3 regions of the Streptomyces sp. NPDC019443 genome follow, and region 3 is predicted to be linked to each of the others. Evidence: riboswitches for the same ligand, from Rfam matches in the RefSeq annotation. Region 3 holds a riboswitch; each other region holds the start of a gene.
The links. A riboswitch is a leader RNA that binds a small molecule or an ion and turns the genes downstream of it on or off. The one in region 3 is predicted to bind cyclic di-AMP.
Positions count from the first base shown of each region.

Region 1: it holds a riboswitch for cyclic di-AMP, as region 3 does, so the genes downstream of both, ACH492_RS14875 (transglycosylase family protein) here and ACH492_RS04060 (peptidoglycan DD-metalloendopeptidase family protein) in region 3, are expected to answer to the same signal.
Region 2: it holds a riboswitch for cyclic di-AMP, as region 3 does, so the genes downstream of both, ACH492_RS31030 (NlpC/P60 family protein) here and ACH492_RS04060 (peptidoglycan DD-metalloendopeptidase family protein) in region 3, are expected to answer to the same signal.

Region 1 covers NZ_JBIRYJ010000004.1:139,994-149,847, reverse strand. Annotated here, with positions in the region: gene ACH492_RS14890 (nucleoside triphosphate pyrophosphohydrolase) at 1-368, shown strand, start outside; gene ACH492_RS14885 (cytochrome P450) at 365-1,615, shown strand; gene ACH492_RS14880 (transglycosylase family protein) at 1,728-2,624, shown strand; cyclic di-AMP (ydaO/yuaA leader) riboswitch at 2,913-3,084, shown strand; gene ACH492_RS14875 (transglycosylase family protein) at 3,088-3,750, shown strand; gene eno (phosphopyruvate hydratase) at 4,036-5,322, shown strand; gene ACH492_RS14865 (septum formation initiator family protein) at 5,420-5,893, shown strand; gene ACH492_RS14860 (DUF501 domain-containing protein) at 5,930-6,463, shown strand; gene ACH492_RS14855 (exopolyphosphatase) at 6,460-7,374, shown strand; gene ACH492_RS14850 (NAD(P)/FAD-dependent oxidoreductase) at 7,757-9,136, shown strand; gene ACH492_RS14845 (class I SAM-dependent methyltransferase) at 9,422-9,854, shown strand, end outside.
Region 2 covers NZ_JBIRYJ010000013.1:139,443-149,296, forward strand. Annotated here, with positions in the region: gene ACH492_RS31005 (PspC domain-containing protein) at 1-218, shown strand, start outside; gene ACH492_RS31010 (LuxR C-terminal-related transcriptional regulator) at 215-910, shown strand; gene ACH492_RS31015 (alpha/beta hydrolase) at 981-2,090, shown strand; gene ACH492_RS31020 (NlpC/P60 family protein) at 2,128-3,183, opposite strand; gene ACH492_RS31025 (hypothetical protein) at 3,557-3,910, shown strand; gene ACH492_RS31030 (NlpC/P60 family protein) at 3,972-5,144, opposite strand; cyclic di-AMP (ydaO/yuaA leader) riboswitch at 5,147-5,310, opposite strand; gene pcrA (DNA helicase PcrA) at 5,607-8,048, shown strand; gene ACH492_RS31040 (M23 family metallopeptidase) at 8,080-9,636, opposite strand.
Region 3 covers NZ_JBIRYJ010000001.1:896,952-906,805, forward strand. Annotated here, with positions in the region: gene ACH492_RS04050 (tyrosine-protein phosphatase) at 1-710, opposite strand, end outside; gene ACH492_RS04055 (alpha-galactosidase) at 892-2,997, shown strand; cyclic di-AMP (ydaO/yuaA leader) riboswitch at 3,502-3,654, shown strand; gene ACH492_RS04060 (peptidoglycan DD-metalloendopeptidase family protein) at 3,659-4,633, shown strand; gene ACH492_RS04065 (SGNH/GDSL hydrolase family protein) at 4,794-5,585, shown strand; gene ACH492_RS04070 (STM4011 family radical SAM protein) at 5,638-6,561, opposite strand; gene ACH492_RS04075 (STM4012 family radical SAM protein) at 6,571-7,920, opposite strand; gene ACH492_RS04080 (STM4013/SEN3800 family hydrolase) at 7,917-8,723, opposite strand; gene ACH492_RS04085 (STM4014 family protein) at 8,770-9,854, opposite strand, start outside.

The DNA.
Region 1 (9,854 bases), on a different contig from region 3:
ACGTCGCCGGGACGATCGTCGAGAAGCTCATCCACCGCCACCCGCACGTCTTCGGCGACGAGCACGCCGAGACGCCGGAGGACGTGAAGGAGCACTGGCTCCGCACGAAGGCGATCGAGAAGCAGCGCGATTCCGTGACGGACGGCGTGCCGCTGGGTCAGCCCGGCCTCGCCCTCGCCGCGAAGCTCGCGGGCCGGGTCCGTACCGCCGGCCTCGACGTCCCGCTCCCCGCCGGCCGGGGCACCGGCTACGAACTGCTCGCCCTCGCCGTCAGGGCGGAGGAGTCCGGCACCGACCCCGAGGCCGCCCTGCGCGCCGCGGCCCGCGCCTACAGGGACGCGATCCGCGCCGCCGAGGGGCAGGAGTGAGCGCTCAGCCCGAGCTGTTCACCTGGGAGTTCGCCACCGACCCCTACCCCGCCTATGCGTGGCTCCGGGAAAACTCGCCGGTCCACCGGACCACCCTCCCCAGCGGAGTCGAGGCATGGCTGGTGACGCGGTACGCCGATGCCAAGCAGGCCCTCGCCGACCAGCGGCTCAGCAAGAATCCCGCGCATCACGACGAGCCCGCCCACGCCAAGGGGAAGACGGGCATCCCCGGCGAGCGCAAGGCCGAGCTGATGACCCATCTGCTGAACATCGACCCGCCGGACCACACCCGGCTGCGGCGGCTGGTATCGAAGGCGTTCACCCCGCGCCGGGTTGCCGAATTCGCACCGCGCGTACAGGAGTTGACGGACCGGCTCATTGATGGGTTCGTGGAGAGGGGGGAGGCGGATCTTATTCATGAGTTCGCGTTCCCGCTCCCCATCTACGCCATCTGCGACTTGCTCGGCGTCCCGCGCGAGGACCAGGACGACTTCCGCGACTGGGCCGGGATGATGGTGCGACATTTCAAGCCGGGCCAGGGCGGCGGGCCGCGCGGCGGCGTCGCCCGCTCTGTGAAGAAGATGCGGGGCTATCTCGCGGAGTTGATCCACCGAAAGCGGGAGGAGCCCGGGGACGACCTGATCTCGGGGCTGATCCGGGCCAGCGACCACGGCGAGCACCTCACCGAGAACGAGGCCGCTGCCATGGCCTTCATCCTTCTCTTCGCGGGTTTTGAAACCACCGTGAACTTGATCGGCAATGGGGTATATGCCCTGCTTCGTAATCCGGAACAGCGGGAGCGGCTCCAGACGTCTCTCGCCGCCGACGAGACCGAGCTGCTGGCCACCGGTGTCGAAGAACTCCTGCGCTACGACGGGCCCGTGGAGCTCGCCACCTGGCGGTTCGCCACCGAGGCGCTCGTCATCGGCGGGCAGCGGATCGCGGCGGGCGATCCCGTACTCGTCGTACTCGCGGCCGCCGACCGGGACCCGGAGCGGTTCGCCGACCCGGACAGCCTCGATCTGTCCCGGCGCGACAACCAGCATCTCGGGTACGGGCACGGCATCCACTACTGCCTCGGCGCGCCCCTCGCGCGTCTCGAGGGGCAGACCGCGCTCGCCACGCTGCTCAGGAGAATGCCGGACTTGCGGCTTGCAGGCGATCCGGCCGATTTGCGGTGGCGTGGAGGTCTCATTATGCGCGGATTGCGCACTCTGCCGGTTGAGTTCACCGCTCGACAGATCTGACGCATTGTCAAGACTGTGACTTTCACGTGATCTCCGCTGCATCGACTTGTGACTTCCGTTCGAATGCGGCTACGTTCACCGTCGTCTCAGTAGTCACGTGAAAGGCAACCGCATGCGTTCCGGGAACGGGCGACACCGCCGACCTCGTCAGGCTCCTGCCATTGTTGTCGCGGCAGGGGTGACGGGATCGGCCATCGCCATCCCCCTTCTCGGCGCCGGTTCGGCCTCCGCCGCCGACGCCTCCACGTGGGACCGCGTCGCGGAGTGCGAGAGCGGCGGCATGTGGAGCGCCGACCTCGGCAACGGGCACTACGGCGGGCTGCAGTTCTCGCAGGAGACCTGGCAGGACTTCGGCGGTACGGACTACGCGGCCCGCGCCGACCTCGCCAGCCGCTCGCAGCAGATAGCGGTCGCCGAGAAGGTCCTCGACGCGCAGGGCCCCGCGGCGTGGCCCAGCTGCGGGGCACTCGCCGGCCTGAAGAACGACGGTGCCGCCACCGGCGTCGACCCGGGCATCGTGCCGTCGCCCGAGCAGAGCGACCCGGTCGAGTCGCTCATACCCACGAACCCCTCCGCCGAGCCCACCACTGCGGCGTCTGCCGAGCCGACCGCGGACCCGGCCGGGTCGGCCGAGCCCGCCGAGCCGGCGGCCACGGACGGGGCGCCGGGCGCCGACAGTGGCGGCGGCAAGCACCGTGGCGAGGCCGCCCCGGAGCAGACCGAGCCGGGCAATACGGACAATGAGCGCGAAGCGGGTCGGCATGCCTCGCGAGGTGACGGTTCGGCACGCGACAATGCGGGCAACCCGGATGAGGCGGGCGAGACGGGCAATGCGGACGCCGCGCCCGGTGAGTACACCGTCCGGCCGGGCGACAGTCTGTCGGCCATCGCCGACAAGCAGAAGCTCTCCGGCGGCTGGACCGAGCTCTATGAGGCCAACCAGGAGACCGTCGGTGCCGACCCCGACCTCATTCTTCCTGGCCAGAGCCTCGATCTGGGCCTGAAGTAGAGGCGATTCGCAGGCAGTTCACGGTCAGTTCGCGGGCTTATGTCCGAGTCTGTGCAAGTGAGACATGAGTCTCTTTGTCCCAACTGCCGTGACTTGCCCGGCGGAACCACTCATTCCGCCCCCCACCTGCGAAAACGGGTGTGACCGGAGTGGCGAGATGGGCGTTTTCTCCCCGATGTTCCTCCTTTGAACATCGGGGAGAGCTGTGTTTACGGTCTGAACCGCTCGCCACCGCGGGCGCCGCTGACCGTCACGCCAAATCCTGCCGACGGTTCGGGGGAGTAGTCGTCGCGCAGAGCGCCGAAGGCAGGAGCGGGGGACCCAAGGTAAGCGCCGGCCCCGGCCGTTGAGATCGACGGCTCCAACCGGCTTGGGGTGAAGCCGCGCGCAGGACGCGCGGCCGGGCAACTCGTCGGCCCGAACCCGACAGCTCACCTCGTAGGCGTCGGTGAGGAGAAGTTCCATGCTGTTTTCCAGCAAGGGCAAGCACCGTCGCCCGTCCAAGGCCACTCGTTTCGCCGCGATCGCCGGCGTCACCGGTGCGGCCGTCGCCGCCCCGCTCCTCGGCGCCACCTCGGCGTCCGCCGCGACCGCCTCCGAGTGGGACCAGGTCGCCCAGTGCGAGTCCGGCGGCAACTGGTCGATCAACACCGGCAACGGCTACTACGGCGGCCTGCAGTTCTCGGCCTCCACCTGGGCCGCGTACGGCGGCACGCAGTACGCCGCGAGCGCCGACCAGGCCTCCAAGTCCCAGCAGATAGCGGTCGCCGAGAAGGTCTTGGCCGGCCAGGGCAAGGGCGCGTGGCCGAACTGCGGCGTCAACCTGTCCAACGCCGCGTACGGCGGCGCCGCCGACGCCGGCACCACGCAGCCGGCGCAGCCGAAGCGTGCCGAGGTTCCCACCACCCGCTCCGAGCGCCCCGCCGCCCCGGCGAAGCCCGCCGCGAAGGCCAAGGGCTTCAAGAAGGGCGACGGCGAGTACAAGGTCAAGGCCGGCGACACCCTCGGCAAGATCGCCGAGACCGAGAAGGTCAAGGGCGGCTGGCAGAAGCTGTTCGACCTGAACAAGGACATCATCGACGACGCGGACGTCATCTACCCGGGCCAGCAGCTCCACCTGAGCTGACCCCGCTCCGCCCGAGCCGGCTGCCCCGGCTCCGCCCGAGCTGACCCCCGGGCCCCAGAGCACCCCGGTCCGGCGCGCTATCCCCCGTACGCGCCGGGCCGGGGTTCTGCCTTGTCACTGCCTGTTCATGCCCTTTTCCGTCCCAGCGGGCGGGCACCGGCCGACCGATGCCCCGGAGCCGGTTAGGCTCTTGCCGCAAGGCCACGGAGACCCTGCGCTGCCCTGCACTGCTTGTGTCCCACTGCTTGAGTCACATTTAGCGTCACATCCCAGAAGGAGATGCTCGTGCCGTCCATCGACGTCGTCGTAGCCCGGGAAATCCTGGACTCCCGAGGCAACCCCACGGTCGAGGTCGAGGTTGGCCTCGACGACGGCAGCACGGGTCGTGCTGCTGTTCCGTCCGGCGCCTCCACCGGTGCGTTCGAGGCTCTTGAGCTCCGCGACGGTGACCAGAACCGCTACCAGGGCAAGGGCGTCGAGAAGGCCGTCCTCGCCGTCATCGAGCAGATCGGCCCGGAGCTCGTCGGGTACGACGCCACCGAGCAGCGCCTGATCGACCAGGCGATGTTCGACCTGGACGCCACCCCGGACAAGTCCTCGCTCGGCGCCAACGCGATCCTCGGCGTCTCCCTCGCCGTGGCGCACGCCGCCTCCGAGGCCTCCGATCTGCCGCTCTTCCGCTACCTGGGCGGCCCGAACGCGCACCTGCTGCCCGTTCCGATGATGAACATCCTGAACGGCGGCTCGCACGCCGACTCCAACGTGGACATTCAGGAGTTCATGATCGCCCCGATCGGCGCGGAGTCCTTCTCCGAGGCCCTGCGCTGGGGCGCGGAGGTCTACCACACCCTCAAGAAGGTCCTGAAGCAGAAGGGTCTGTCCACCGGCCTGGGCGACGAGGGCGGCTTCGCGCCGAACCTCGACTCCAACCGCGCCGCGCTGGACCTGATCCTCGAGGCCATCAAGGAAGCCGGCTACGCCCCCGGCAAGGACATCGCGCTCGCGCTCGACGTCGCCGCGTCCGAGTTCTACAAGGACGGCTCGTACGAGTTCGAGGGCAAGTCCCGCTCGGCCGCCGAGATGACGGAGTACTACGCGGAGCTCGTCGCGGCGTACCCGCTCGTCTCCATCGAGGACCCGCTGTTCGAGGACGACTGGGCCGGCTGGAAGGTCCTCACCGACCAGCTGGGCACCAAGGTCCAGATCGTCGGCGACGACCTCTTCGTCACCAACCCGGAGCGCCTCGCCCGCGGCATCGAGGACGGTGCCGCGAACGCCCTGCTCGTCAAGGTCAACCAGATCGGTTCGCTGACCGAGACCCTGGACGCCGTCGAGCTCGCCCAGCGCAGCGGCTTCAAGTGCATGATGTCGCACCGCTCCGGCGAGACCGAGGACGTGACCATCGCCGACCTGGCCGTCGCCACCAACTGCGGCCAGATCAAGACCGGTGCCCCGGCCCGCTCCGAGCGCGTCGCCAAGTACAACCAGCTGCTGCGCATCGAGGAGATCCTCGACGACGCCGCGGTGTACGCGGGCCGCTCGGCGTTCCCGCGGTTTCGCTATGCGAACTGATCGGTACAGCAAGGGCTGACGCTCTCTCTTACGTACGTCCCCAGCCGCGGTCCCGTACCGTGTCCGGGGACGTACGTACGTAATGGGGAGGCGGGACATGGCCGGGCAGGACCGCGATCGGTTCTCCACCACGACCAGGATTCGGCTGCTCGGCGAGCAGACCGCCGCTCGCGTCTACCGGTCGCAGAACCGCAGGCAGGCCCGCCGCTCCCGGCTCACCGGCCGCGCGGCCTTCCTGGCCCTGGTGGTCTGCTCGCTGGCCGTCGCGCTCGCGTACCCGATGCGGCAGTACGTCTCCCAGCGCGCCGACATCGCCGAGCAGGAGCGTCGGATGGCGGACGCCAAGGAGCAGGTCGAGCGGCTGAGGGACGAGAAGGCGCGGCTCCGGGACGACATGTACATCCGGCGCCTCGCCCGCGAGCACCTGCATCTCGTGCTGCCGGGAGAGACCAGCTACATCATGATCAACCCCGAGGCCGCCGAGAAGCGCCGCACCGAAGAGGGGGCGACCGACCGCCCCTGGTACTCGAACGTCTGGGACGGCGTCGACAACGCCGACCGCACCAAGTAGCAGCCACACAGAAGCACCGCTAGAACCAAGGCAGGCATGGAAACGCCCCCTCCCACCACCGCCCCGACCGAGCCCACCGACGCGGACATCGCCGCGTTCAAGAAGCAGCTCGGCCGTCCGCCGCGCGGACTGCGCGCCATCGCGCACCGCTGCCCGTGCGGTCAGCCCGACGTCGTCGAGACCGCGCCGCGGCTCCCCGACGGCACCCCCTTCCCGACGCTGTACTACCTGACCTGCCCGCGGGCCGCCTCGGCGATCGGCACGCTGGAGGCCAACGGCGTGATGAAGGAGATGAACGAGCGCCTCGCGACGGACCCGGAGCTGGCTGGCAAGTACCGCGCCGCCCACGAGGACTACATCGCACGCCGCGACGCCATCGAGGTGCTGGAGGGCTTCCCGAGCGCGGGCGGCATGCCGGACCGGGTGAAGTGCCTGCACGTCCTGGTCGGCCACTCGCTCGCGGCGGGACCCGGCGTCAATCCGCTGGGCGACGAGGCGATCGCGATGCTGCCCGAGTGGTGGCGCAAGGGCCCGTGCGTCACGCCGTTCGAAGAAGGGGACGAGAAGTGACCCGGGTCGCCGCCATCGACTGCGGTACGAACTCCATCCGGCTGCTCGTCGCCGACGCGGACCCGGCCACCGGCGAGCTGGTCGACCTCGACCGGCGGATGACGATTGTCCGGCTCGGTCAGGGCGTGGACCGGACCGGGCGGCTCGCACCCGAGGCGCTGGAGCGGACCTTCGCGGCCTGCCGCGAGTACGCCGCCGTGATCAAGAAGCACGGCGCGGAGAAGATCCGCTTCGTGGCCACCTCCGCCTCGCGCGACGCGTCCAACCGGGACGACTTCGTCCGCGGAGTGCTCGACATCCTGGGCGTCGAACCCGAGGTGATCACCGGGGACGAGGAGGCGGAGTTCTCCTTCACCGGCGCCACTAGGGAGTTGCCGGGCCACGAGGAGCGACTGGTGGTGGACATCGGCGGCGGCTCGACCGAGTTCGTCGTCGGCCATGGGGAGGTCGAGGCCGCGCGGTCCGTGGACATCGGCTGCGTACGGCTGACCGAGCGGCACATCCGCCACGATCCGGCGACGCCCGAAGAGGTCGCCGCGATCCGCGCCGACATCGAGGCCGCGCTCGACCTCGCCGAGGAGACCGTCCCGATCCGTGAGGCGCAGACGCTGGTCGGCCTGGCCGGGTCGGTGACGACGGTGGCGGCGATCGCGCTCGGTCTCGACGAGTACGACCCGACGAGGATCCACCACGCACGGATCCCCTACGCCCGGGTCAGGGCGATCAGCGAAGCGCTGCTGAAGGCCGACCACGAGCAGCGCGCCGCGCACCCGGCGATGCACCCGGGGCGGGCCGACGTCATCGGGGCCGGGGCGCTCGTACTGACCGCGATCATGGAGCGGATCGGGGTGCCGGAGGTGGTCGTGAGCGAGCACGACATCCTTGACGGGATCGCCTGGTCGATCGCTTAGAACCGGCCTCTGAATCAGCCTCTGAATCGGCCCCTGAATGGGCCTCTGAACGAACTTCGTGAAGTTCTTCACAAGGAAAAGGCCCCTGACGGGTCCTGTGGGGGGCCGAAAGGCCCCTCCGGCCCGTCCGTCCCGCCCCGCGGGGGGCATTCGGGGGAGTGCGGGGCGCGTTACGGGGGCGTGTACCGGGCCGCTGGTTCACCTATGACAGGTCCCTTAGGGTCCAGCTCACGAGGGGTGAACAACGTCTCCCCTTATACCGTGGTTCCCCCGCCGCGCCATGACCTCGGTCACGTGGGCCGCGCAGTGTAGCAGAGGTGGGTCCACACCTTGTGAAGGGGCTCACGAGCACCCCCCCTGGGAGGGGTGGATACTCGATGGCATGAGCACCACGGAGCGTCCCAGGATCCTCGTTGTAGGCGGTGGGTACGTAGGCCTGTACGCAGCTCGTCGCATTCTGAAGAAGATGCGCTACGGCGAGGCGACCGTCACGGTCGTCGACCCGCGCTCGTACATGACGTACCAGCCCTTCCTCCCCGAAGCTGCCGCCGGCAGCATCTCGCCTCGGCATGTCGTCGTCCCGCTGCGACGCGTGCTGCCCAAGGCTGAGGTGCTCACCGGCCGGGTCACCACCATCGATCAGGACCGCAAGGTCGCCACGATCTCGCCGCTGGTCGGCGAGGCGTACGAGCTGCCCTTCGACTACCTGGTCGTCGCGCTCGGCGCGGTCTCCCGCACCTTCCCGATCCCCGGCCTCGCCGAGCAGGGCATCGGTATGAAGGGCATCGAAGAGGCCATCGGCCTGCGCAACCACGTACTCGAGCAGCTCGACAAGGCCGACTCGACGACCGATGAGGACGTCCGCCGCAAGGCGCTGACCTTCGTCTTCGTGGGCGGCGGCTTCGCCGGCGCGGAGACCATCGGCGAGGTGGAGGACCTGGCGCGCGACGCGGCCAAGTACTACACCAGCGTCAAGCGCGAGGACATGCGCTTCATCCTGGTCGACGCGGCCGACAAGATCCTTCCCGAGGTGGGCCCGAAGCTGGGCAAGTACGGCAAGGAGCACCTCGAGGGCCGCGGCATCGAGATCTACCTGTCGACCTCGATGGACTCCTGCGTGGACGGCCACGTGGTGCTGAAGAACGGCCTCGAGGTCGACTCCAACACCATCGTGTGGACGGCCGGCGTGAAGCCGAACCCGGCGCTGGCGCGTTACGGTCTGCCGCTCGGCCCGCGCGGCCATGTGGACTGCACCGACAAGCTCCAGGTCAAGGGCACCGACTACATCTGGGCCGCGGGCGACAACGCGCAGGTCCCGGACATGGCGGCCCGCAAGGCCGGCGTCGAGAACGCCTGGTGCCCGCCGAACGCCCAGCACGCGCTGCGTCAGGCGCGGGTCCTCGGCGACAACGTCATCTCCGGCATGCGGGGCTTCCCGCAGAAGGAGTACAGCCACGCCAACAAGGGTGCGGTGGCCGGTCTCGGCCTGCACAAGGGCGTCGCGATGATCGTCATGGGCAAGATGAAGATCAAGCTCAAGGGCCGTCTGGCGTGGTACATGCACCGTGGCTACCACGGGCTGGCGATGCCGACGTGGAACCGTAAGATCCGGGTCTTCGCGGACTGGACGCTGGCGATGTTCCTCAAGCGCGAGGTGGTCTCGCTGGGCGCGATCGAGACGCCGCGCGAGGAGTTCTACGAGGCGGCCAAGCCGGCTCCGGCGGCGGTGGCGCCGGCTCCGGAGAAGGCGAAGGCCTCCTAGCTCAGGCAAGCCCGCGAAGGGGCCGCCCGCCATCCGTGGTGCGGGCGGCCCCTTCGCTCTGTCCGGGCTCGTTTGCTGTGTCCGGGCTCGCCCATGAGCCCGTCTCCATCCCCGAACGCGTGGCCGTTCCGCCAAGTACATGTGGCGAGCATGTATTTTGCCTGGGCATTGCGCGCCGCCGGGAAGCACGCACAGTGGTCGGATTGTTCTCAGGAGTGCACCGTGCTGCCACCGCAGCCTGGTGCAGGAGCATTTCTGGGATCCATCGTCACGGAGGTGTGCGCCATGGGCGACGCCGCGCTGCGGCTGACCACTCTTGCCGAGGAGTTGCTGGGAACCCCGCTCCCGGTCCGTATCCGGGCCTGGGACGGTAGTGAATCCGGACCTCCAGGCGCTCCCGTACTCGTCATCCGGCACCGCCGTGCCCTGCGCCGGCTGCTCTGGCGGCCTGGTGAACTCGGGCTCGCCCGGGCCTGGGTGGCCGGCGAGATCGATGTCGACGGGGATCTGTACCACGCCCTCGATCTGCTCGCCGGGCTCCTCTGGGAGCGCGGCGACGGGGGCGAGGACAGCGGCAACCCGCTCCTCGACCCCAGGCTGCGCGCCGCAGCCCGCGGTCTGCTGAAGATCGGCGGGGCACTGCCCCCGCCGCCACCGCCCCCCGAGGAAGTCCGGCGGCGCGCCGGGCCGTTGCACACCAAGCGCCGTGACAAGAGGG
Region 2 (9,854 bases), on a different contig from region 3:
CCGTCCAGGTCTACGCCGAGGTCGAGGGCCGCACGGTATTCGTGTCGGTACGTGACCGGGGGCCGGGCTTCGACCTGGATTCCGTCCCCGGCGACCGGATGGGCGTAAGAGAATCGATCATCGGCCGGATGCAGCGCAACGGCGGGACGGCACGGCTTCGCTCGGTGCCCGGCGGGGGCACCGAGGTCGAGCTGGAGATGGAGAGGGCGGGCGAATGACCGAGACCGAGGCTGCTGGAGAGACTGCCGAGCGGCGCGTACGGGTCGTGCTCGTCGACGACCACCGGATGTTCCGCACCGGAGTGCAGGCCGAAATCGGCCAGACCGACCGCACCGGCGTCGAGGTGGTCGGCGAGGCCGCCGACGTCGACCAGGCGGTCACCGTGATCACGGCGACCCGGCCCGAGGTCGTCCTGCTGGACGTGCATCTGCCGGGCGGCGGTGGAGTGGAGGTGCTGCGCCGCTGTGCCTCGCTGATGGCGGCGCCTGAGAACCCGGTGCGCTTCCTCGCGCTGTCCGTCTCGGACGCGGCCGAGGACGTGATCGGGGTGATCCGGGGCGGCGCTCGCGGCTATGTCACCAAGACGATCACGGGCACGGATCTGGTCGACTCGATCTTCCGGGTGCAGGACGGGGACGCGGTGTTCTCGCCGCGTCTGGCGGGCTTCGTGCTGGACGCCTTCGCCTCGACGGACGCGCCGCCGGTGGACGAGGACCTCGATCGGCTCACCCAGCGGGAGCGCGAGGTGCTGCGGCTGATCGCGCGGGGTTACGCGTACAAGGAAATCGCGAAGCAGCTGTTCATCTCGGTGAAGACGGTGGAGTCGCATGTCTCGGCGGTGCTGCGGAAGCTGCAGCTGTCGAACCGTCACGAGCTGACGCGATGGGCCACGGCTCGACGTCTGGTTTAGGCTCCATCGTGAGGTAACTGGTACATAGCCGGGCAACCGTCCATGCCATGTTCACCTCTTGTTCTGCGTGATGAATCTGACGGGGAACACCTTCTTCCTGATCACGATCGGCCTGGTCGTGATCGCTGTACTGCTGCCGCTGCTGCTCTGGAGCCGTCTGCGCGGACCCGCTCTGGTGCGGGGCGCCGGCCGGCTGCTCATGGTGCTCTTCGCGCAGGCCACGGCGGTCCTGGTGGTGTTCGTGGCGGTCAACAACGCCAATGGCCTCTACGACAGCTGGGACGACCTGCTCGGCACGGCGGACCATGTCGACTCGGCGCTCGACCTCGGGCCGAACGGCACCGGCGGCAAGCAGATCTCCGCGCTGCCGAAGGTGATTCAGAAGTGGGAGAAGGTCAAAGACCCGTCGCTCGGCAGCGGTCTGCGGCGCACCGAGCTCAAGGGCGCCATCTCGGGTGTCGTGGGCGAGGTGTACGTCTGGCTGCCGCCGCAGTACGACGACCCCGCGTACCGCGACAAGAAGTTCCCGGTCGTAGAGGTGCTTTCAGGCTTCCCCGGCTCCTCGAAGAACTGGTTCCGGACGCTGAAGTTCCAGGATCGGGTGCAGCCGCTGATCGAGTCCGGCAGGGTCGCGCCCTTCATTCTGGTCTCGCCGCGCACCATGCTGGGCGACGCGGACACCGGGTACGCGAACATACCGGGCAAGGTGAATGCGGACAGCTGGCTGACCGTCGACGTACGCAAGATGGTCGCCGACAACTTCCGGGTGTCGCTGGCACCTGAGAACTGGGCGATCGCGGGCTACTCGGCGGGCGCGCACGGCGCGGCCAAGCTGGCCTTCGCCCACCCCGACCGCTACAGCGCGGCCGTCAGCTTCTCCGGCTACAACGACCCGGCCGCCGAGTCCCGCTCGCTGACTGCCGCGGACCCGAAGCTGCGCGTCGAGAACAACGTCCTGCACATCCTGAAGTCGGCCAAGACCCCGCCGCGGGTCTCGCTGCTGGCGACAGGGGAGGGCTCGGACGGGTACGAGCCGGGTCTTGCGCTGAAACGGGCGGCCAAGCCACCGACGAAGGTGGATGTACGGGCGACGAAGGGCGGGCATGTCACTCCTGTGTGGAGCAGGCAGTTGCCGTACGCCTTCGAGTGGCTGACGCAGCAGCTGCGGCCGCGGTTCTGATCTACGGGTCTGACCTGCGTCTGACTCCGCCGACGGCTTACACGGGGCGGGTCGCGCCCGCGAAGGGCATCTCGTCGATCGGCGCGACACGGACCGGGGCGCCGGGGCGAGGGGCGTGGATCATCTGGCCGCCGCCGATGTACAGGCCGACGTGGCTGATCCCGGAGTAGAAGAACACCAGGTCGCCGGGGGCGAGTTGGGAACGGGAGACCCGTCGGCCCGCGTTGATCTGCGTGTACGTGGTGCGGGGCAGCGAGACCCCGGCGTAGCCCCAGGCAGCCTGGGTGAGCCCGGAACAGTCGAAGGAGGCGGGCCCGGTCGCGCCCCAGACGTACGGCTTGCCGAGCGCTCCGTAGGCGTACGCGACGGCTTGGGCGGCACGGGAGTTGGGAGCCTCGAGGGAGCCGCGGGGGCCGGCTGACCGGTCGGCACGCGTATCCGCGGGGCTTTCCGCACTGTTCGAGCCCTCGTACGAGGCGCGCTGCTCGGCGGTGAGCGCGGCGAGGAGACGTTCGGCGGCCGCGAGCTTGTCCTGGACGGTGGCCTTGTGCTTGGCCAGCTCGGTCTGCCGGGCCTTGAGCCCGTCCATGCGCCCGCCCGCCTCGGCCCTCAACCGGGCGATCTCCACCAGCTGTTGGTGCACACCGGCGATGGAGTCCGCCTGCCGCGTGCCGATCCGCTCGGCGAGCGCGGCCCGCTCCAGATACTCGTCGGGGTCGGAGGTGAGGGCGAGCTGCACCCCCGGGTCCATGCCACCGGCGCGGTACTGGGCGGTGGCGATCGAACCGAGGGCATTGCGTGAGGCGTTGAGCCGATCGGTCCTGCGGGCGGCCTCCTCGCGCAGCCGCTCCAGCGACGCGCGGGCCTTCGCGGTCTGCTCCTTGGCCCCGTTGTACTTCTCGGTGGCGGCCTCCGCCTCTTGGTAGAGCTTGTCGACCTTGGCCTTGATCTGTGCGGGAGTGAGACGGGGCTCGGCGTGCCCGGTTCCGTCGAACGCGGTGGCGGTCGCTGCGCCGGCGAGCGCGAGGGTGGCGGCGGTCCGGGCGGCGGGCCCGCTGAGCGGATGCTGCTTGGGTTTCCGGTGCGCTGCCACGAGGGCGTCCACGTCCTTCCGTCTTCCCTGCGGTCCGAATCCGACGCCGAGTCCGACGCCGCATCCGACGCCGAGTCCGACGGCGGTCCGCACGGGGGAGCGGCCCGCCGCCGGATCTCTCGGCGGGGGTGGCCGACTGCCGCCCGGGAGCTCGGCGGCGGTGGGGAGTCGGTCACCTGAGAAAGGACGCTAAACCTGAGAGTCACGGGAATGAGGCGTGGACCGGTACTGCCCGAAGCTGGACACGTGGGTGCGCTTTCTGAGAGCGGGACTGATGGTGCCGGCTCGGATCCCCGTGCCGCTGTGACCGATGCGGCGAATGAGGCATACCTGCCTGGAGATCGGTGCTATGGGGAGGGTTAGGCTCCGCGACATGGACGTACTCATCAATGTCTTCGTCGCCCTGCACATCATCGGCATCGCGTCGCTGCTCGGCGGCTTCCTCACCCAGATGAAGGCGATGGGCGCGGGAACGGCCCGCTTCACCCCGGCAATGCTGCACGGCGCGCTGACCATGCTGATCACGGGCGTGGCACTGGTGGGTCTGAACCAGGCGGACGACCAGCCGGTGAACAACCTGAAGGTCGGCATCAAGCTGGCGGTGCTGGTTGTGATCCTGGGCCTGGTGTACGTCAAGCGGGACGAGGAGAAGGTGGACAAGGCGCTGTTCGGCGCGGTGGGCGGGCTGGCGGTCGCGAACATCTTCATCGCGACGCTCTGGACGTGAGCCGGACATGAGAACGCCCGGGCGCCGAAGTCGGCCCCGGGCGTTCGTGCGCTGAGCGGTCTCAGGCCGGGCGCACGCTGCCGTAGATCGGCATGTAGTAGATCGACTCCTCGCGGACGTTCGTACCCGGCTTGGGCGCGTGGATCATCTTGCCGTCGCCGATGTAGATGCCGACGTGGCTGATGTCGTCGTAGAAGAAGACCAGGTCACCCGGGAGCAGATCCTTCGTCTCGACCCGCACGCCCACCTTCACCTGGTCCCAGGTGGTGCGCGGCAGGTCCACGCCCGCGGCCTTCCAGGCGGCCTGGGTCAGTCCCGAGCAGTCGTACGAGCTCGGGCCCGACGCGCCCCAGACGTACGGCTTGCCAATCTGGGAGCGGGCGAAGGAGAGGACCTTCTCCGCCTTCGCCGCGTACGTGGCTCCGCCCGTGGAACCGGAGCCGGTGTCCGACCCGGTGTCCGTGCCCGTGTCGCCGCCCTGGTTCTGCTCCTGCTCCTGGCGCCGGCGCTCGGCCTCCGCGCGGGCCTCCGCCTCCTCCTTGGCCTTGGCCTCGGCCCTGCGACGGGCCTCTTCTTCCTTCTCGCGCTCGATCGCCGCAAGCCGCGCCTTCTCCTCGGCCGTCAGCTTCGACAGCAGCGTGCGCGCCTCGGCGAGCTTCGCCTGGACGTCCTGCTTGCTGGTGCGCAGGGCCTGCTGGGAGCGGGTGAGCGACTCGAGGCTCTTCGTCGCCTCCGCGCGCTGCTCGGCGGCCGCGGCCCGCTGAGTCTCGTAGTCGTCGATCACACTGCGCTGACGGTCGGTCATCCGGTCCATCAGCTGCGTCTGGTCGAAGTACGCCTGCGGGCTGTCCGCGAAGAGCAGCGCGGCGGTCGGAGTGACCGCGCCCGTGCGGTACTGCGCGGCCGCGTAGGTGCCGAGCTCCCGCCGCGACTCGTTCAGCTTGTCCGTGCGCTTGGCGGCGTCGTCGAGGAGCTCGTCGACCTCGCGGCGCTTCTCCTCGGTCGCTTCCTTGGCCTTGTTGTACTTCTGGGTCGCCGTGCCGGCCTGCCGGTACAGGTCGTCGACCTTCTTCTGCACCTCTTCGACGGAGGGCTTCGGCTCGGCGGGTGCGGCATTGGCGCTCTGCGTCGACAACAGCGTGACGGAGGCGAGGGCTGCCGTCGTGAACCCGACGGCGGGGGAGGACTTTACGGTTCGACTTCGCGTTTTGCGATGCGACGCCAAGGCCGGCATCTCCTTCTTCCGTGGACCGCCTACCGGGTTAGCTGTCGGGTTCGGGCGGAACGGAAGATCGCCCTACGGACCGAGTGAGGCGCGGTCCGATTCACCCCGGTTGTGCATGGTGGGTCCCCGGTTCCGAACTCCCTTGTGGAAAGCCCGAATTCGGCGCAGGCCGCCCGATTGGCGTGGATCGCCATGGGGGTACGGGCCGCCTTGGGGGAGCACGCTAGCCAACTCGTGCGGCTGCTGTGAAGGTTGATGTTCGAAATGTCCGATACATTTTCGTGACCTTGGCGATCGGTGAACCGGCGCCCCCAAATGATGACCCGATGGTATAGGCCGATGACGGAGAGTCGCGGCGTCGATCGCCGGTCGAATCGCCCTCGAATCGGCCGTCGAAACGTCCTGTGCATCGTCCGGGGTATCCCAATGCGGCGGCGAGCTGTCAGTGCGGCGGCCTAGACTCGTAGAGCGATGAGCAGCCTCTTTGACGACAGCTTCCTGGCGGACCTCCAGCCCAGCGCGGAGCACCACCCGCCGCCGCCCGAGGACTCGGCCCCGGAGGAGATCCCTGACGATCTCTTCCAGGGCGCCTACGACGTCCCCCCGGCCCGGGACCCGTACCACCGTGACGGCGCTCCGCGCACGGTCGTGGACCCCGCCGCCCTGCTCGAGGGGCTGAATGAACAGCAGCGTGCCGCCGTCGTGCACACCGGCTCGCCGCTGCTGATCGTCGCCGGGGCCGGGTCCGGCAAGACCCGGGTGCTGACCCACCGGATCGCGTATCTGCTGGGCAGCCGCAGCGTCCACCCCGGCCAGATACTGGCGATCACGTTCACCAACAAGGCCGCCGGCGAGATGAAGGAGCGCGTCGAGCACCTCGTCGGCCCGCGCGCCAACGCCATGTGGGTCTCCACCTTCCACAGCGCCTGCGTCCGGATCCTGCGCCGGGAGTCCAAGAGGCTCGGCTTCACCTCGTCGTTCTCGATCTACGACGCCGCCGATTCCAAGCGCCTCATGGCCCTGGTCTGTCGTGATCTGGAACTCGATCCCAAGAAGTTCCCGCCGAAGTCCTTCAGCGCGAAGATCTCGAACCTCAAGAACGAGCTGATCGACGAGGAGACCTTCGCCGACCAGGCGGTCGACGGTTTCGAGAAGACGCTCGCAGAGGCGTACCGGATGTACCAGGCGAGGCTGCGCGAGGCCAATGCGCTGGACTTCGACGACATCATCATGACGACGGTGCATCTGCTGCAGGCGTTCCCGGACGTCGCCGAGCACTATCAGCGCCGGTTCCGCCATGTCCTGGTGGACGAGTACCAGGACACCAACCACGCTCAGTACACGCTCGTACGCGAGCTGGTGGGTCCCTCGGGCCCGGACGACGACCCGGCCGAGCTCTGCGTCGTCGGCGACGCCGACCAGTCGATCTACGCCTTCCGCGGCGCGACCATCCGCAACATCCTCCAGTTCGAGGAGGACTACCCGGACGCGACGACGATTCTGCTCGAGCAGAACTACCGCTCGACGCAGACGATCCTCTCCGCCGCCAACGCCGTCATCGAGCGCAACGAGAGCCGCCGCCCGAAGAACCTGTGGACCAACGCCGGCGCCGGCGCGCAGATCACCGGCTATGTCGCCGACACCGAGCACGACGAGGCGCAGTTCGTCGCCGACGAGATCGACCGGCTGACGGACGCCGGCGACGCGAAGGCCGGCGACGTCGCCATCTTCTACCGTACGAACGCCCAGTCCCGTGTCTTCGAAGAGATTTTCATCCGGGTCGGGCTGCCGTACAAGGTCGTCGGCGGAGTGCGCTTCTACGAGCGCAAGGAGGTCCGGGACGTCCTCGCGTATCTGCGAGTTCTCGCCAACCCCGAGGACAATGTCCCGCTGCGCCGCATCCTCAATGTCCCCAAGCGTGGCATCGGCGACCGAGCCGAGGCGATGATCGACGCGCTCGCGCTGCGCGAGAAGATCACCTTCCCGCAGGCGCTGCGCCGCGTCGACGAGGCGTACGGCATGGCGGCCCGCTCCGCCAACGCCGTCAAGCGGTTCAACGTGCTGATGGAGGAGCTGCGTACGGTCGTCGAGTCGGGCGCCGGACCGGCCACCGTGCTCGAGGCCGTCCTGGAGCGGACCGGCTACCTCGCCGAGTTGCAGGCGTCGACCGACCCGCAGGACGAGACGCGTATCGAGAACCTGCAGGAACTGGCCGCCGTAGCCCTGGAGTTCGAGCAGGACCGCGCCGAGGAGGAAGGCGCGGGCACGCTCGCCGAGTTCCTGGAGCAGGTCGCGCTCGTCGCCGACTCCGACCAGATCCCGGACGAGGACGAAGACGGTTCCGGCGTCATCACGCTGATGACGCTGCATACGGCGAAGGGCCTCGAGTTCCCGGTGGTGTTCCTGACCGGCATGGAGGACGGCGTCTTCCCGCACATGCGCGCGCTCGGCCAGGCGAAGGAGCTGGAGGAGGAGCGGCGGCTGGCGTACGTCGGCATCACGCGCGCCCGCGAGCGCCTCTATCTGACGCGGTCGTCGATGCGCAGCGCCTGGGGCCAGCCCTCGTACAACCCGCCCTCGCGCTTCCTGGAGGAGATCCCCGGGCAGCACCTGCAGTGGAAGCGGACCGGTCCGATGGCCGCGCCCGCCGGTCCGACGTCCGGCATCGCCTCGTCGCTCTCGTCCTCGCGCTCACGCGCGGGCGGCGGTGCTTCGGGCTTCGCCACGCGGCGTACGACCGACAAGCCGGTGATCTCGCTGGCGGTCGGAGACCGGGTCACGCACGACCAGTTCGGCCTGGGGACCGTGGTGGAGGTGACGGGGTCGAGTGCGGACGCGCAGGCGACGATCGACTTCGGGGACACCAAGCCGAAGCGCCTGCTGCTGCGGTACGCGCCGGTCGAAAAGCTCTGATCGAGCTCGGACCGAGCTCTGATCGGCGCTTTTACGTCGGGTCGAGGCCGTGGCTGCGAAGCCACGGCAGCGGGTCGATCGCCGAGCCGCCGCCGGGCCGTACCTCGAAGTGGAGGTGCGGTCCGGTGGAGTTGCCCGAGTTGCCCGAGTATGCGATGACGTCACCGGCCTTGACCGAACCGGAGCGGATCTTGGTGCTGCTGAGGTGGCAGTACCAGGTCTCGGTTCCGTCGGAGGCGGTCACGATGGCCATGTTGCCGTAGGCGCTGTTCCACTGCGTACGGACGGTGCCGTCGGTCGCGGCCATCACCTCGGTGCCGTACGACACCGGAAAGTCGATGCCGGTGTGCACGGACATCCAGTTGACGCCGGCCTGGCCGTAGTACGCGCTCAGGCCTTCCCGGTTCACCGGCAGTACGAACTTGGGGCGCAACGCCTCGCGGCGCTTGGCCTCTTCCTCGCGCTTCTTTTTCTCCGCCTCCTGGCGCGCCTTCAGGTCGAGGCGTTCCTGGGTGCGCGACGCGCGGTCGCCGAAGTCGCGGGCGTCGGCGCTGAGGGCGGCGAGCTGCGTGTCCATCTTGTTGTTGGCCGCGATCGCCTTGGGGGAGGACGGATCGGCCGCCTCCACGTTGCTGTCGCCCTTGGTGTCGCCGGTGCCGAGGCTGCCGACGGAGGCGGCGGCGATGCCGGCAACGCCCATCACACACGCGGAGGGCACAGCGACGGTGAGGAGCGCGGAGCGTTTCGCGGGGGTGCGGCGACGGCCGCGGGACCCGCCGGAACGGCGGACGGGGCGGGGGATGACCGCGGCGGCGATGGGTTCGGGTTCCGGCGCGAGTTCGTATTCGCCGTCGAGTTCGGCTTCCGCTTCGACTTCGGCTTCCGCTTCGAGTCCGGCCTCGGCCTCGGGCTGGGCCTCGGGTTCAGGCTCGGCTTCGTACTGGTACTCCTCGTACTCGTACGTGAGGTCCGACTGGAACTCCGGCTGGAATTCTGTGGTGAGGTCGGCGGGCGCCGCAGGGCTGAAGTCCTGGTCCGGGATGAACTCATGCTCCGGCGTGAACTGTTGCGGTACGTGCGGTACGACGGCTTCCGCGCCAGTGTTCCAGGCGGTGGCGTCGTATGTGCCGGTGTCGAAGGCGGGCGCCGTCCACTGTCCGGTGGTGTCGTACGCGAACGTGGCCGCGGCGGTTTCGTACTGATCCGTCTGCGCGGTCTGGTTCCACGCGCCGGCGTCCCACTGGCCCGTCGTGTCGTACTGGACCGCGGCGGCGTCGTAGTGGCCGGTGGTGTCGTACTGGCCGGTGGAGTCGTACTGGCCGGTGCTGCCGTACTGGGCGGTGCCGTCGTACTGCGCGTGAGTCTCGTACGGCGGGAATTGCTGCGCCTGCTGCGGCTGTTGTGCCTGCTGCGCGGCGTAGACGTCGTAACCGGAGGTCTGGTGCGACCCGGTGTCCCACTGGGTGGTGTCGTACTGGCCGCTGTGGCCGGCTTCGTAACTGCCGGGAAGCGCACCGAAGAGCGGGTCGGTGTCGAAGCTGCCAGTGGAGTAGCCGTCGTACCCGGCGTGGGCGTGCTGGTCGTTCACCAACTTCTCTCTCGCCTCGGCAGCAGGACCTGGGTTCTGGGGCCGTGGAGCGCAGGGGTCCCAGTGGGAAAGCAGTGGCGCGACTGTACCCGGCGGTATGCGACGGCGACAATCTTCGGCAGGTTTTAGGCAATCAGGAAACGGGCATTCGGATGCCTTTCGGCGGACTGTGGGCACAGCTTTGGCTCTATGTTCGAAAGGTGTTCGACGTTTCGTTA
Region 3 (9,854 bases):
ATCGTTTCGAAGGCCGCGCTCAGGTACTCGGCCCGCGCGTCGAAGAGTGGGGACAGCAGCTCCATCACCTCCGGGGACATCGCGGCAGGGGAATTGTCGCTGCGCCGGACCAGGTAACGGCGGTGCGGGTCATTGGACTTGAGGTAGTCCGCCTCGATGGCCTCCCGCTCGACGCCGACCGCCAGCAGCGAGACGGCTACCGACAGACCGGCGCGGTCCTTGCCCGCCGCGCAGTGCATCAGGGCCGGAACGCTGTCCTCCGCGAGCGCGTGCAGGACCTTGCTGTGCTCGGCGGTGCGCTGCTTGATGATCGTCCGGTACGAGGCCGTCATCCGCCCCGCCGCCTTGCCGTCCGCGAGGATCGACCGCAGCTGGTCGAGGTCGCCGTCCCGGACCATCTTCCAGAACTCGGCGCCGTCGGCCGGGTCGGTCAGCGGCAGATTCACATTGCGTACGCCGGGCAGCTCGACGTCGGGGCCCTCCAGCCGCATGTCCGCCGCATTGCGGAAGTCGAAGATCGTGTGCAGGCCCAGCGTGCCGAGGAACGAGGCGTCGGACTCGGTCGCGTGCGCGAGATGGCCGCTGCGGAAGAGCCGGCCGTGCCGCACTTTCCTGCCGTCCACTGTCGGCAGGCCGCCCACGTCCCGGAAGTTGCGCACTCCGGCCAGTTCCGGCTCTGTCGACGGGGCCTGCGGCAGCTGCTGCGTCACGGGGACTCCTGAAGTGACTGCCGTCGGCGCTGCTCGCCGACGATGGCGCGTTCCCGACGATACGACACCGCTTCATCCGGCAATCATCTCGGCCGTCTCCCGCAAGGCCGTTGCACCGGCAGCGGTCCCCGTCGGATGATGTTCGGGCCTGTGCGGACCTGTGCGTATCTGAGGGGTCGGGATGATCGAGAGCGTTGGCAAGGGGCGTACGTGGGTTCTCTCCGGACCCACGAGCAGTTATGCGCTGCACCTCACGGACGACGACGAACTGCTGCATCTCCATTGGGGACCCCGGATCTCCGGCGCCGACGCGGAGGCACTCGCGGACCGGGTATTGCCGCCCTACTGGCCCTTCGAGTCGCAGCTCGACGGGCACGAGGAGTACCCGGTCGAGGGCGGACCCCGCTTCGTACGCCCGGCGCTCTCCGTCCGTACGCCACAAGTACGCGGCACGGAGTGGACCTTCGCCGGTGACGCGGTGGACGGCGACGAACTGCGGCTCCGCTTCACCGACGCCGTACACGGCCTCGGCCTCACCCTGCACCACCGGATGCGCGATGACGCGGACATCATCGAGCGCTGGGTCACCGTCGCCCACGAAACCGTCGCCCACGAAGGGGACGGCCCCGACCTGGAGCTGCTGCGGGCCGACTCTGCCGCCTGGACGCTGCCGCAGCGCGAGCGCTGGCGGCTCAGCCAGCTGCACGGCCGCTGGGCCGCCGAGTCGCTGCTCGTACGGTCGGAGCTGACGTACGGCGAGAAGGTGATCGGCAGCCGACGCGGCCACACCGGGCACCAGCATCTGCCGTGGGTCGCGCTGGACGCGGAGGGGGCCACGGAGGAGCGCGGCGAGGTGTACGCCTGCGCCCTCGGCTGGTCCGGGTCCTGGCGGATCTCCGTACAGCAGCTGCCCGACGGACTCGTGCAGATCACCGGCGGCGCGGGCTACGACGAATCGGGACTGCTGCGGCTCGCGCCCGGCCAGTCGTACACCTCGCCCGTCTTCGCCGGGCTGTGGACCGACGGCGGATTCGGCGGGGCCAGCCGGGCCTGGCACGCCTGGCAGCTGGCGCATGTCATCCCCGACGCGGCGACCGAGCGGCCCGTCCTCTACAACTCCTGGGAAGCCACCGGTTTCGACATCTCCGAGGAGCAGCAGCGGGCGCTCGCGCGGCGGGCCGGGGCGATGGGCGTCGAGCTGTTCGTGGTGGACGACGCGTGGTTCGGGCAACGCACCAGCGATCGCGCCGGGCTCGGCGACTGGACGCCCAACGCCGAGCGCTTCCCGAAGGGCTTGGGGCCGCTCGCGGACGAAGTGCACGCGCTGGGGATGCAGTTCGGCATCTGGGTCGAGCCGGAGATGGTCAACGCCGACAGCGACCTCTACCGCGCGCACCCCGACTGGGTGCAGCACCACCCGGGCCGCGCCAGAACCGAATTCCGCAACCAGCTCGTGCTGAACCTCGCGCGCGAGGACGTACAGGACTATCTCTGGGAGCAGTTGGACACGCTGCTCAGCAGTGCGCCCATCGACTATGTGAAGTGGGACTTCAACCGCTGCTTCACGGACGTCGGATGGCCCGGCGAGGAGTACCCGCAGAAGCTGTGGGTCGAGCATGTGCACGCGCTGTACGCACTCCTCGACCGGTTGCGGGCCGCGCATCCGTCCGTCGCTTTCGAGTCCTGCTCGGGCGGCGGCGGCCGGATCGACCTCGGCATCCTCTCCCGTACCGACCAGGTGTGGACCTCCGACAACACTGATCCGCTGGACCGGCTCGCCATCCAGCAGGGCTTCACCCAGCTGCACCCGGCGCGGGTCATGGCGGCCTGGGTCACCGACAGCCCCAATGTCCAGCTCAACGGCCGGTTCAGCACGCTCCGCTTCCGCTTCGTCAGCGCGATGGCCGGTGTTCTCGGGGTCGGCGGCGACCTCACCGAGTGGACCGACGAGGAGCTCGCAGAGGCACGCGGCTGGGTGGACCTGTACAAGAAGATCAGGCCGTTGGTGCAGCACGGCGAGCTGCACCGGCTGCGGGCGCCGGAGGGCGGGCTGAGCGCCGTGCAGTACGTACGCGGCGACGAGAGCGTTGTCCTCGCCTGGCTGCAGGCGCAGCACTACGGCGAGCAGCCGCCCCGGCTCAGGCTGCGCGGCCTCGACCCGGCAGCCGCCTACGAGTGCCTGGACACCGGCGCCGTACACCGGGGGGCCGTACTCCTGCACCACGGATTGCAGACCGGGCTCAGGGGAGACATGGACGCCACCGTGATCCGGCTGCGCCGCCGCTGACCCGGCTCCGGCTCCGACCCGGACTCGGCCGGCCTCGGTGCCCCGCTGCGACCAACCCCGACGCCTACGGCACTTTGTCCTATTTTGCGGTCAAGAATGGGAAATGGTCGTCAGGGGAGGCGGCGGAACCCGGTGGAATTCCTGTGACGTTGACAGGGATTGGTAGGTAAGTGTGGGCGATCGGTCGATAGTCATTAAATGACGCTTCTGTCCGAATTGGCCGGTTCGGCATGACGTGCCCCATCTACAGGGGGGATGGGGTCGAGTCCGTGAGCAGGATCATATCCGTGACGGTGCGTGGTGGTCCGGCGGAGCCGAACTCCGTTGCCCGAAGGGCAGTTGAGATCCGGTCGAGATCCACCTTTTACGGAGGGTAACCGGAATTCTGGTGCGATATCGCACGGATCATTGGCCCGGGAAAGTGATGGCTTGTACCCGCCCGTCCCCCTCGCTTACGTTCCCGTCAATCCGGACGGACCGCCTAATCCTGCCGCCGACCGGAATTCGAAAAATCCACCCACGTGTGGCAGGAGCGGGGGACCCAGGTAGTTCGCCATTCCGGAGTTCCGGACGGCTCGGGGTTTAGTCGCGCATTGCGCGGCCGGGCATCTCCAGCCCGAACCCGACAGCTCACCTCGTAGGCGCCGGAGAGGAATGCGCCATGCCCGCAAAGGGTAAGCACCGCCGTCCCAAGACCAGCCCGATCACGCGCGGCTTCGTCGCCGCCGGCACGGGTGGCGCCGCCATCGCGCTTCCGCTGATGGGTGCCACCGGCGCCCACGCGGTGGGCAAGACCGCTCCCGCCGTGGCGCCCGCTACGGCAGTGACCGCCGCCGCGGCCCCGGCGGCAGTCAAGCCGGCCGCCGTCCCCACTACGTACTCCGTCGTCTCCGGTGACTACCTGGCCAAGATCGCCAAGGAGCACGATGTACGCGGCGGCTGGAAGAAGCTGTACGAGGACAACCGTGAGCAGGTCGGCGACAACCCGTCGCTGATCCACCCGGGCCTCAAGCTGACCCTCGGCGCGAAGTCGAAGGCGAAGGCTCCGGAGAAGGCGCAGCCGCGCCAGGAGAGCCAGGACCGATCCGAGTCCAAGGCCGATTCCAAGGCCGATTCGAAGGCCGATTCGAAGGCTGCGTCGAAGTCCAAGGCCGCGTCCGACTCCGGCTCGGACTCCTCCGCACAGTCCTCCTCCGGTGACTCCGCGAGCGCCTCGCAGACCAGCAGCTCCGGCTTCACCGCCCCCGTCGACGGCGCGACCGTCACCACCTCCTACCGCATGACCGGCGCCATGTGGTCCAGCGGCTACCACACCGGTGTCGACTTCGCGGCCTCCTCCGGCACCACCGTCAAGGCCGTCGGCGCGGGCACCGTCGTCTCCGCCGGCTGGGGCGGCGCGTACGGCAACGAGGTCGTCATCCAGCACAGCGACGGCAACTACTCGCAGTACGCCCACCTCTCCTCGCTCGCCGTCTCCGCCGGCCAGAGCGTGAGCGGCGGCCAGCAGATCGGCCTCTCGGGCTCCACCGGCAACTCCAGCGGCCCGCACCTGCACTTCGAGATCCGCACCGGCCCGAGCTACGGCTCGGACGTCGACCCGCTGGCGTACCTGCGCCAGTACGGCGTCTCCATCTGAGGCGCAGACAGCACACCGTTGTCGACTCCCCCCGTCCGGCGGCGCGGGGGAGTCGGCGTATTCCGGGTTGGACGAAACTTGACCGGTGGCAAAGATCACCCCTCGTCAACCCTTCCTTACGGTCGCGTAGGTCACATCCGTAAGGGAAAGATATGGTCTCGTGGCAGACGATTCGAGAACAGGGAAAAAGGGTGCATTCGGGTCGTACGCGGCTATCGGTGACAGCTTCACCGAAGGCGTCGGAGACCCGGGTCCGAACGGGATGTACGTCGGCTGGGCGGACCGGTTCGCGGTCCTGCTCGACGACCGGACGCCGGAGCACACCTTCAGGTACGCCAACCTCGCCGTACGCGGGCGTCTCCTCGACCAGATCGTCGAGGAGCAGGTGCCGAGGGCGAAGGAACTCGCCCCGGATCTGGTGACGTTCTGCGCCGGCGGCAACGACATCATCCGGCCCGGCACCGACCCCGACGACGTGGCCGAGCGCTTCGAGCGCGCCGTCGCCGACCTCACGAGCGCGGTCGGCACGGTCATGGTGACCACCGGATTCGACACCCGCGGGGTGCCGGTGCTGCGCCATCTGCGCGGCAGGATCGCCACGTACACCGCGCATGTAAGGGCCATCGCCGACCGCTACGACTGCCCCGTCCTCGACCTCTGGTCGCTCAAGTCAGTCCAGGACAGGCGGGCCTGGGACACCGACCGGCTGCATCTGTCGCCCGAGGGACACACCCGGGTCGCGCTGCGCGCCGCCCAGGTACTCGGACTCGATGTGCCCGCCGACCCCGACCAGCCGTGGCCGCCCCAGCCGCCGCGCGGCCCGTTCGAAGTGCGCCGTGACGACATCCACTGGGCGCGCGAGCACCTGGTGCCGTGGATCGGCCGACGGCTGCGCGGCGAGAGTTCCGGCGACCATGTCGAGGCCAAGCGCCCGAACCTGCTGCCCCTGTGACCGCGGCGGGGTGGGGTGCTCGGCACCCGCGACCCCGACCGCGGCGCGGCCGCTATGCACCGGCTGCGCGCCGCGGTGCGGCGAGACTGACGGGGATGGGCCTTCCCGCTCCGTACGACGGCTGAGTAGCGGCGGGCACGGCCGGGATCCGCTCCAGGACACCGCCCGCGAACACGTCGTACAGCGGCAGCGCCTCCAGATGGACATAGCCGATATGGCAGTCGCAGACGGCCGACGGACAGCCGCGCGGGCGCAGCGCCCGCCGGTAGGAGCCGTCGTAGAGATTGCCCAGCTCGTCCCGGACGAAGTGGCAGCGCCGCACCGTGCCGTCGCCGTCCACCGAGATCACCGACTCGCCCGTCCGGCAGGGGAGTCCTGCCGAGCGGTGCGGATCGCGGCTGTACGGGAAGAACGGGTCGAGGTCCGTCCACTCCGCGGCCTCGGCGTCGGTGTAGCCGCGTCCCTCGGCCGCGTTCACCCAGAGGTAGACGGGCGAGGGCAGATCGGCGCGCAGGCGGCGGGCCTGGGCCAAATGCTCGGGGAAGCCGACGACGCCAACACTGAACCGGACCCCGCGCCCGGACAGGTCACGGCACTTGCCGAGGAAGCGGTCGTACGGAGTCTGGCCCGGGTGGTACGTGCACCAGAGTGCGAGGGTGTCGAGATCGGCGTCCGCGACCCAGCCGGTGCGGCAGCTGAGGTTCGTCTGGATGGCGACCCGACGGATGTGCGGCAGCCAGGAAAGCTCGGTGAGGGTGCGGCGGTACCAGGAGCGGACCAGACCCTCGCCCCACGGCGTGAACAGAATCGACAGCTGGTCGTCCGTCTGCTCGGACGCCCAAACGGCGAAGCGTTCGAGCGCGGAGCGGTCGGCACGCAGTTGCTCGGAGCTGTCGTGCCGCTTGGCGAAGGGGCAGTACGGGCAGGCGTAGTCGCAGGAGGCGAGCGGGCCCCGGTAGAGGATCGTCAGGTCCACAGCTCAGCCTCACTTGAGTTCGTAGGCGGCCATGTCGGCGCGCACGGCGGGGGAGAAGAGCTCCGGGCCCACGGCGTCGGAGTAGGCCAGACCCTCGGCGGTCAGCATCAGCCGGTCGGGCGCAGCGCTCTCGTCGAGCCAGCCGAGGTCGGCGAAGCGGTCGAGCTCGCACCGGAAGTCCTCGGCAGGGTGGCGGCCGAACCGCTTACGGTATCCGGCCACTTCCATGCCCTCGGCCTGGAGGAGCGACTGGAGGAGATGGCGGCGGCGCGCCTCGTCCTCGTCGACCTCGCGTCCCACTTCGGCGCGGCTGAAGTCCTCGGTCGCCGTGTAGGTGTCGATGATTCCGCGTATCTCGCGCATGTCGACGGCGTAGTCGAAGGAGTAATGGAGGGTCGAGGTGTAGGAGCGGGCGCCGCAGCCGAGACCGATCATGCCGTCGGTCTGGCAGGCGTAGTCGTCCGCGCCCTGCGGCGGAGCGTCCGTGCGGCGGAACATCCGCATCGACACCTGCTCGTAGCCGTGCGAGAGGAGATGGTCGCGGCCCTCGCGGTACAGGAGCAGCCGCTGGGCGTCCCAAGCCTGATCGCCGGCCTCGCCGGCACGGCCCAGACCGGTCAGCGGCCGCACATACAGGGGGTAGAGATACAGCTCCTCGGGCTGCCAGGCGAGCGCGGCGTCCAGTGACCGTCGCCAGGTGCGCTCGGTCTGGCCATCTATGCCGTAGATGAGATCGATGTTGAGGACGGGGATGCGGGCGTCGCGGATCCGGGCCAGGGCCGACTCGACATCGGCGCGGCGCTGCGGGCGTACGGCCGCCCGGGCCTCCTCGTCGGCGAAGCTTTGCACGCCGATGCTGAGCCGGGTGGCGCCCCGGTCGGCGAGGACGGTGAGCCGGTCGGCGGTCGCGGTGGCGGGGGACGTCTCGACGGAGAGCGGGACAGCGCGCAGATCGGCGCCCATGCGTTTCTCGGCGATGTCGCAGAGCCGGTCAAGCTCCCCGGCGGTGAGGAAGGTGGGGGTGCCGCCCCCGAACGCCGCCGCGGCGAAACGTACGGGCTCGGCGTCTCCGAGGGCGTCGCGCACGGCGGTCGCCTGGCGGTCGAGCGCGTCGAGGTAGCGCGTGGTGAGCTCGTCGGGAGCGCCGATCCGCGTGAAGAGATTGCAGAAGCCGCAGCGGATCTCGCAGAACGGTACGTGGAGATAGAGGGAGAGTGCGTCCTTGCGTTCCCCCGCCCAGCGCTCGCGCAGCGCGGGCCGTCCGCTCTCGGGGAAGGGCCGGTAGGCCGTCTTGTGCGGATAGGCGTAGACGTAACTCTGGTACGGGCGGGGTGCGCCGCTCCCGGGAATGCTGCTCATGCTGCGGCCTCGAGGAAGAAGTGGGCGTAGGGAACCGTCCAGACCACGTCGTGGCCGAGCCGGTGGCCGGTGAAGCCGTCGTCCCCGTACGCCGTGCCATGGTCGGAACAGACAATCGCGAAGCAGCGGCGGCGGCTGCTCGCAGCGGCGAAGAGCCGCCCGATGTGCCGGTCGACGTACTCAAGGGCGGCAGCGTGTGTCTCGCGCGAATCACCCGCGTCCCCAGTGGCGCCGGGGAGGTGGAACCAATTCGGCTGGTGCAGCGATGGCACGTTGACGAACAGGAACAGCCGCTGGTCGTAGGGGAGTCCGGCGACGACCTTCTCGGCCAGGTCCACCTGGGCCTCGAAGGAGGTGGGTGACGCCACCCCGAACTCCGGGTCCCAGTGGCTCTCCTGGAACATTCCCGGCAGTACGGAGCCGAGCCGTCCCAGCTTGTTGAAGAAGCCGACGCCACCGATGCACACCGTGCGGTATCCGGCATCCGCGAGACCCGAGACAACGTCCGGGGTGTCGAAGACGAAGGTGCGGGCCGCGGTGGTCTCACTGCCCGGGAAGCGCGCGGCGAACAGACGTGGATGCGGCCCCGGGGCCGCCGGAGTGGGCAGGAAGCCGGCGAAGATCGCCTGGTGGGAGGCGAAGGTGAAACTGCCCGGTGCGTGCCGCTTCTCCCAGACCCCGCCCGGCAGATGGCGGGCGAGATTCGGGATCCTGCCCGCGGCGGCGAGCTCGGCGGCGACGTCGAAGCGCAGTGTGTCGAGGGTGACGAGCAGCAGGTCGTCGCGGCCGACGACCTCGCTCATGTCCGGGGTGTCGGGGGTGGCCGGGCCGTCCTGGCGTGCGGAGGTGTCAGGCGTTTGCACGATGGTGGTTCCTTGCTGTGCGTAGTACGGCGGCAACCTGCGCCGCATAGGTGTCCTGGCCCTCGGCGCCGCTGCCCGGCAGGCCGGTGAGGCGCGGCAGCAGATCCCCGAAGGCGTTGACCTCACCGACGGCGAAGCGGCGCCACCCGATGGCGGGCAGCAGATCGACGCCCACGCGCAGGGCTCCGGGGAAACAGGCCGCGGCCCGTTCGCAGAGGCCGAGCGTGTCGGCCCAGCTGCCGCCGGCCGCTTCGGTGGCCGCTCGCGCCGCGGTGAGGTCTCCCCGGGCGCCGCCGAGGTGGAGGTTGGTCATGGGGGAGCGGCTCGTCCTGACGACCGCGTGGGTGGCGTGGCCCGCGATGACGACGACCCGCAGATCCGCGACCCGGCCGTCCTGCGAGGCCTTGGGCAGCCAGCGCTCGATGTGCAGACCGTCCGGCGCCAGGGCATCGATCAGCGCGCCGACTTCAAGCTCGGTCGAATAGCGGTGCATGCGCAGCGAGTTGAAGAGCCGGCCGTCCACGTCACGCTCGACCGAGGTGGTCGCCTGCACCCGCCCGCGGCCCGTCGTCTCCACGGCGAGCACGCCGGAGGCCGAGGAGCCGTGCGCCAGTTTGACGAATATCCGGCGAAGACCGGTTCGCTCCGTCAGCGCACGGACGTCGTTCCAGCCGCGTACGGCAGGGGCACCGGCGCCGGACGTGGGCGACTTGGGCACGGGCACCCCGGACTGCCGCAGCACGCCATGGCACAGCCGCTTGTCGAACAGCACCGCCAGCTCGTGCGGATCGTCCAGCAACGTTGCCCCGCCGGCCGCCGCCAGGTCGGCCACATCCCGCACGGCAGAGGTGAAGCGCGCGTACCAGCGGGCAGTTCCCTCCACCCGGGTCGGGTCGTTCGTACCGCGCAACTCCCGTTCCACCAGTGGGTCCTCGCCGGGCGAGTCGATCCGCACCCGCTCGCCCGGCCGGAACTCCGCCCGCCTCCGCAGCACGTCGAGCCAGGGCACTACGCGTGCGGCGGGCAGCCCGGCGGCGCGCACCGCCTCCTGGAAGAGCGCGATGCGACGGT